DNA from 3 places in the Streptomyces sp. NPDC001634 genome. Region 3 is predicted to be linked to each of the others. Evidence: riboswitches for the same ligand, from Rfam matches in the RefSeq annotation. Region 3 holds a riboswitch; each other region holds the start of a gene.
The links. A riboswitch is a leader RNA that binds a small molecule or an ion and turns the genes downstream of it on or off. The one in region 3 is predicted to bind cyclic di-AMP.
Positions count from the first base shown of each region.

Region 1: linked by a shared signal. The riboswitch ahead of ABT186_RS06075 (transglycosylase family protein) and the one ahead of ABT186_RS00165 (C40 family peptidase) in region 3 are both predicted to bind cyclic di-AMP.
Region 2: linked by a shared signal. The riboswitch ahead of ABT186_RS15695 (transglycosylase SLT domain-containing protein) and the one ahead of ABT186_RS00165 (C40 family peptidase) in region 3 are both predicted to bind cyclic di-AMP.

Region 1 is NZ_JBEOZU010000006.1:163,256-165,446, reverse strand. Features, by position in the region: gene eno (phosphopyruvate hydratase) at 1-359, opposite strand, end outside; gene ABT186_RS06075 (transglycosylase family protein) at 676-1,368, opposite strand; cyclic di-AMP (ydaO/yuaA leader) riboswitch at 1,373-1,543, opposite strand; gene ABT186_RS06070 (transglycosylase family protein) at 1,742-2,191, opposite strand, start outside.
Region 2 is NZ_JBEOZU010000020.1:69,554-71,744, reverse strand. Features, by position in the region: gene ABT186_RS15700 (HAD family hydrolase) at 1-376, shown strand, start outside; gene ABT186_RS15695 (transglycosylase SLT domain-containing protein) at 395-895, opposite strand; cyclic di-AMP (ydaO/yuaA leader) riboswitch at 900-1,100, opposite strand; gene ABT186_RS15690 (CocE/NonD family hydrolase) at 1,442-2,191, opposite strand, start outside.
Region 3 is NZ_JBEOZU010000001.1:31,107-33,297, reverse strand. Features, by position in the region: gene ABT186_RS00175 (ATP-dependent Clp protease proteolytic subunit) at 1-241, shown strand, start outside; gene ABT186_RS00170 (hypothetical protein) at 249-554, shown strand; cyclic di-AMP (ydaO/yuaA leader) riboswitch at 936-1,120, shown strand; gene ABT186_RS00165 (C40 family peptidase) at 1,125-1,598, shown strand; gene ABT186_RS00160 (DUF6328 family protein) at 1,679-2,191, shown strand, end outside.

The DNA of each region.
Region 1 (2,191 bases), on a different contig from region 3:
ACGGCGAGGGAGACGCCGAGGATGGCGTTGGCGCCGAGGGAGCCCTTGTTGTCGGTGGCGTCCAGGTCGAACATCGCCTGGTCGATCAGGCGCTGCTCGGTGGCGTCGTAGCCGACCAGCTCCGGGCCGATCTGCTCGATCACGGCGAGGACGGCCTTCTCGACGCCCTTGCCCTGGTAGCGGTTGGGGTCACCGTCGCGGAGCTCGATGGCCTCGAAGGCGCCGGTGGAGGCGCCGGACGGAACGGCGGCACGACCCGTGCTGCCGTCGTCGAGGCCGACCTCGACCTCGACCGTGGGGTTGCCTCGGGAGTCCAGGATTTCCCGGGCTACGACGACGTCGATGGACGGCACGAGCATCTCCTTCGTGGAATGTGACGCTGAAAGTGCGGGGCTGGTGTGCCTTGCGACTAGAGCCTAACCGTCCCGGGGCTGTCGGCAGCCGACCGACCGTCCCGTGGACAGGACTGACGGTACCCATTGTTCCCGCCCGGAACAAAGGAAGTGGAAAATCGCGGGGCGAGGGTGGGGCCGACATGGAAAAACCCCGCCCCGGTGCGTACGGGGGAAAACGCACCGGGGCGGGGAGCCCGTGGGGACGGTGGTGGCTCTCACCGGGCCTCCACTATGGGGACCAGGGATATGAGAGCGCTGTGGTTCGACTACGAGCCGGGCGTCACTTCAAGTGCAGCTGCTGACCCGGGTAGATGAGGTCGGCGTCCTTGACGATGTCCTTGTTCAGCTCGAACAGCTTCTGCCAGCCGCCGGCGACGTGGTGCGCCGCGGCGATCCCGCTGAGGGTGTCACCCTTGACGACCTTGTACTCGCCGTCGCCCTTCTTGACGGTCGCGCCGGTCGGGGTGGTGACGGCCTTCGGGGTGGCTGCGGCCTTCGGGGCGGCCGGACGCTGGGCCGAACGGGAGGCCTTCTTCGGGGCGGTCGAGCGGGTGGTGGTCTTCGCGCTGCTCGAGGAGCTGCTGCCGCCGCCGTTGTACGGGGTGCTGGTCAGACCCTTGCCGCAGACCGGCCAGGCGCCCTTGCCCTGGCCCGCGAGGACCTTCTCGGCGATGGCTATCTGCTGCGCCTTGCCGGCAAGGTCGGCGCGCGGAGCGTAGGCGGTGCCGCCGTACGCGGCCCAGGTGGAGTTGGTGAACTGCAGACCGCCGTAGAAGCCGTTTCCGGTGTTGATCGACCAGTTGCCGCCGGACTCGCACTGGGCGACGGCGTCCCACTGGGCGGCGGTGGCGGCCGAGGCGTTGCCGGCCGCGAGCAGCGGGGCGGCGATGGCAGCGCCGGTGACGCCGGCGAGCGCGATGACGCGAGTGGTCTTGGACGGGCGGCGGTGCTTGCCGTTGCCGGAACACAGCATGGTTCGATCCCCTCACCGACGCCTGCGAGGTGAGCTGTCGGGTTCGAGCCGGTTGAGTTGCCCGGCCGCGCACCTCTCGATGCACGGCTTCACCCCAAGCCGCTCCCGGTCAGCCAACTCCCGGGCGCGGCGCCTACCTTGGGTCCCCCGCTCCTGCCTACGGCGCATGACGCGACGACTGTTCCCATACGGCCGCTGGCAGGATTCGGCGTTGCAACCGTTGGGGCCCGCTATGGCGAGCGGTCACGACCGTAAACAGTCGATCCACCGATTTTCAAAGACGATCAGGGCTATTGAGACCCATCTCTCACTTTCGCCAAACCGGACATTTGACGTGAAGCGGGACGTGAACACACCCCGCCCGGACGGTAGTTCAGGGCCGTTCCGTGGCCGGTGCGGAATCGAGCGCAAGGCTCTGACCGGGAATAATGAGGTTGGGATCGGTACCGACCGCCGACTTGTTCGCGTCGTACAGCCCCAGCCATCCACCCTTGAGGTCAAGGGAGTCGGCGATGACCGACAGACTGTCTCCGGGACGGACGGTGTACGAGCCGTCGACGGAGTCGCTTGCGGTGGCGGAGTCTCGTGAGGCGTGCCGACCGGTCGAGTCGGCCGTACGACCGTCCGTGGCGCTCTCGTCGGCACTGCCGCCGCGATGACGGCCGACACCGGAGGTCGCACTCGCGCTCGGAGTCGAAGAGGCGCCATCCTGCCCGGACTTGTCCGACTTTTCACCCTTCGCGGTGGGCGTGGACGAGCTCCCCGAACCCTGGGAGTCGCTCGCGCCGCTGTCACCCTTGCCGGAGTGGGCGGTCGCCTTCGC
Region 2 (2,191 bases), on a different contig from region 3:
GTGCGAGCCCATCAGCAAGGTGCTGCTGCGCCATCACGCCCTGTCCGACGACGAGTTGGCGGAGGCGGCCCGCGGAGCGGTCGGTTCCCTCGCGACGGTCACCATGTCCGGGCCCGGCACCGTCGAACTCCAGCCATGCGGCATCACCAAGGCGACGGGGCTCGCGCTGGCCGCCGAGTACCTCGGCCTGAGCCGGTCGCAGACCATCGCCTTCGGCGACATGCCCAACGACATCCCGATGTTCGACTGGGCCGCGCACGGGGTCGCCATGGCCAACGCCCACCCGGAACTCAAGGCCGTCGCCGACGAGATCACCACGTCGAACGAGGACGACGGCATCGCCGTCGTCCTCGAAAGACTGCTCACGGGCCGGTAGCTTCCCGGCCCGTGCGGATCAGTACGCGCTGTGGACGTTGTCGATCGAGCCGTACCGGTGCGCGGCGTAGTTGCACGCGGCCGTGATGTTCGCGACCGGGTCGTACGGGTTGAAGGACGTGCCCGCCACGTGGTACGCCCGGAACGTGGGGTCGATGATCTGCAGAAGCCCCTTGGACGGGATGCCTTTAGCGGCGTTCGAGTCCCAGAGGTTGATGGCCCTGGGGTTGCCCGACGACTCGCGCATCACGTTGCGGTAGATGCCGTTGTACGTCCCGGGTATCCGGTGCTGCGCCATGACGGCCAGCGACTGACGGATCCAGGTGTCGAGGTTGCCCTTGCGTGCCACGGTGCTCACGGCGGACGTCGTGGCCGGCGTGGCGGCGGAAGCGCTGGTAGCCCCGATGACCGGGGCGGCGAGAAGGGCGGCACCCGTCGTCGCGACAGCGACGGCACGGGTGAGGCGGGCGGCCTTGGAGCCGCGGTCCCGACGGCGTGCGGGCAGGGCGAAAACGGACATGTCGCATTCCTCTCCGGCGCCTGCGAGGTGAGCTGTCGGGTTCGGGCGGGGAGGTGCCCGGCCGTGTCCTCGGTGTCGAGGGCACGACTTCACCCCAAGCCGTTCCGGTGTGATGTCCGGCCCGGCGGCTTACCTGGTTCCCCCGCTCCTGCCTCAGTGGGTCGAAGGGTTCTCGAGCGGCGGCAGGATTCGGCGTTCCGCTCGGGTCGAATGGAAGGTATGCGAGAGCACATGTCGGGAACAAGCTCGGAAGTCACAGTCCTTCCGGATTGGCGTTGAAATGGGGGAATAGGGAGGGTGACCCCCAGCGTTGAATCGGGTTCAAGTTGCCACCAGCAAAGGGGGAGTTGGCGACGTGCCCGAAACGCCCCGTCTCATTCGGGCGTGACCTATTTCACGTGCTCCGACCGCAATGCCCAATGGGCGGGGGCCGGAATCAACTTGGGTGAAGTGGACATGGGTCACTCACCCTGATTCCGGCAAATTCGGACAAATAGTTCACGAGTGTGGTGGTGGCCCGGAGCTGGGCCCAGTGGGCGCGCCGCCCTAACCCGCCGTGCGCGGAACCCGCTTCTCCCATGTGCGGTGGAACACCACCTCGTCGCCGTCCTTGCAGACGAGCTCGTTCGAGACGACGAAGTCCGTTGCGGTGCAGGTGATCCCGGAGTGCGTCTCCACCCTCGCGTCCCACCCCGCCTCCGGGCGGTGCAGCCGGATCGACCGGTCGGAGCGGGTGCGGGCGGTCAGCGGATCCGCGTCCTCGATGGTGTACGCCTCCAATGTGTCCTCGGTCACTTCGAGACCGTCGGGATACACACGGGTGCCGTTGCGGCGTGGGTCGACCACCAGGAGCCACTCACCCTTCGCCACGTCCCGCACCACCAGGCGCTCCGGGCGCGGTTCGTCGAGCGTGGCCGGCCGGCTGACGCCCAGCGGCTCGGAGTGCTCCGGCTCACCGAACGCGATGTCCGCGCCCGACTCCCTTGTCCGTACGGGCAGTTCGAGTGCACTGCCCGCAGGGTCCAGTGTGAGGCCGGTCTCCGAACCCGGCTGCGGCCACAGCCACGGCCAGTACGCGGAGGAGACGGCGAGCCGGATGCGGTGGCCCGGCGGGAAGGCGTGGCCGATGCCGTTCAGCTCGAACGCCACGTCCTCGGTGGCCCCCGGGGCCCAGGGGACCGCCCGGTCCGGGCCGTGGCGCGCCGACAGGTTCAGGGCGCCCCGGGTGACGAGCGTCGACGTCCCGTCGGGTGCCACGTCGCAGAGGCGGGCGACCACCTGCCCGCGCGGCACGGA
Region 3 (2,191 bases):
CCTGCCCGAGCCCTTGGAGGGGCAGGCCACCGATCTGCTCATCCAGGCCGAGGAATTGACGCGCACCCGCGAGCGGCTGGAGGAGATGCTCGCGCGGCACACCGGGCAGAGCCAGGAGCGGATCGCCGCCGACATCGAGCGGGACAAGATCCTCGACGCACGGGCGGCGGTGGAGTACGGACTGGTCGACCGCATCATTGCGAGCCGCAAGGCCTCGCGTACCGCGCCCGGCGCGAGGTGAGCCGCCGATGCTGCCGCCCGAACTGCCCCCGCTGCCTGCACTGACCCGCGCCGAGGCGGAGTTGATCGACCGTTACCTCGACATCGTCGACCTGCTCGGCCGCATCAATCCGGCGCACTCCGGGGACACGTACCGGGGACTGCGCGCCGCCCAGGCCCTGGTGAGCAAGGCAGCGGCCCTGCGGGACGCGCTGACGCTGATGCACCAGCGCGGGGAGAACGAACTGCATGGCCCGACGCTCGCCCGCGCGCTCCGGGTCCTGGACGGTGAGCGCCGCGCGGCACGAGTCGCGGTTCCGCCGGGACCGGACTGACGGACAGTGACCGTTTCGGCGGAGCAGGACAGTTGACGCGATCGGAATGCTGCTCGTCACGCATGAGGTGACGAACGGCTCCGCCTCCGACTCAAACGAACCAAATGGTGTACCCCCGGTCGGAGTAGGCACCCCTCCGGCCGGGGGCCCGAAAATACTCCGCAACGCGCGTAGCCCCGGGGTCGAATCGGGCGTTTCTGTGCAGGTGGGAGGCTCGTCAGACCCCTCAACCCCCTTCGAACAGGGGGCTGTCCAGCCGAACGGGTGGTTGGTGAGTAACACCACAAACCACCGATTCCATTGTGATTTTCCGACTTCCGTAGGTGAAGATCCCTTCCTGACGACAAGCCCCCGCCACCGCGGCGGGGCGGTCCGGGCGGACGCCGAGTCCTGCCACCGCCCGGATGACCGGTCGACAGGAGTGGATCGGCAGGAGTGGAGGACCCAGCAAGGCGGGCCACCGGAGAGATCCGGACGGTCCTTGGGGTGAAGCCGCGTCAGCGGCCGGGCTACTTCGCCAGCCCGAATCCGACAGGTCATCCTTCACAGGCGGCTGACGAAGGGTTGCGCATGACTGCGCTCAATCGTGTCCCGTCGCTGCTGACCCGGGCCGGTACGGCCTCGGCCCTCACCATCGCCGCCGTCGGCGGCAGCATCGTGGCCCCCGGCGTCGCAGCCGACGCGGTGGCCGCGACTCCGGCGATCAAGGCGCTTCAGATCGCGGCGTCGAAGAAGGGGTCCCCCTACCAGTGGGGCGCCGCCGGACCGCGCCGCTTCGACTGCTCGGGGCTCACGCTCTACGCGTACAAGAAGGCGGGCAAGACCCTGCCCCGTACGGCCGCGGCACAGTACAACAAGACGCACCACATCTCGGCCTCGCAGCGCAGGGCGGGAGACCTGGTGTTCTTCCACTCGGGCCGGAACATCTACCACGTCGGCATCTATGCCGGGAAGGGAAAGATCTGGCACTCCCCGAAGACCGGTTCCGTGGTCCGGCTCGAGAAGATCTGGACGAGGAGCGTGTGGTACGGCCGGGTGAGCTGACACGGCCGGGTGGGGTGACGGCACGGTGCGCCGTCACCCCACCAGGGCGTGAGGAGGGCCGGAACGGTTACTCGTTCACCATGGGCGACCGACCTCCCCACCAGGCACGGCACGAAACACCCCTGGAGCGCGCGGACCGCAACTTCGCCGAGTTGCTGCAGGAGCTGCGCGTCACCCAGACCGGGGTGCAGATCCTCTTCGCCTTCCTGCTGACCCTGGCCTTCACCCAGCGCTTCACCACGCTCGACACGGTCCAGCGCGCCACATACGTCACGACGCTCCTGCTGGCCGTTCTGGCGGCGGCCCTGTTCACCACGCCCGCGGCGTTGCACCGCTCGCTCTTCCAGAAGAACGCCAAGCCCGCCATCGTGCGGATCTCCTCCCGCCTCGCCACGGTCGGGATGGCGGTGCTGATGCTGGCGTTCACCGGGTCGGTGCTGCTGGTGGTGGACGTCTCGCTCGGCCGGACCGCCGGCATCGCCGCCGGGGCGGGGACGCTCCTGGTGTGCTTGGGCCTGTGGCGCGTCCTTCCCTGGCTGGTACGGCGCGCGGTCGTCACACCCCGAGGGGCCCCGGAAGAAGGCGACCGAGAA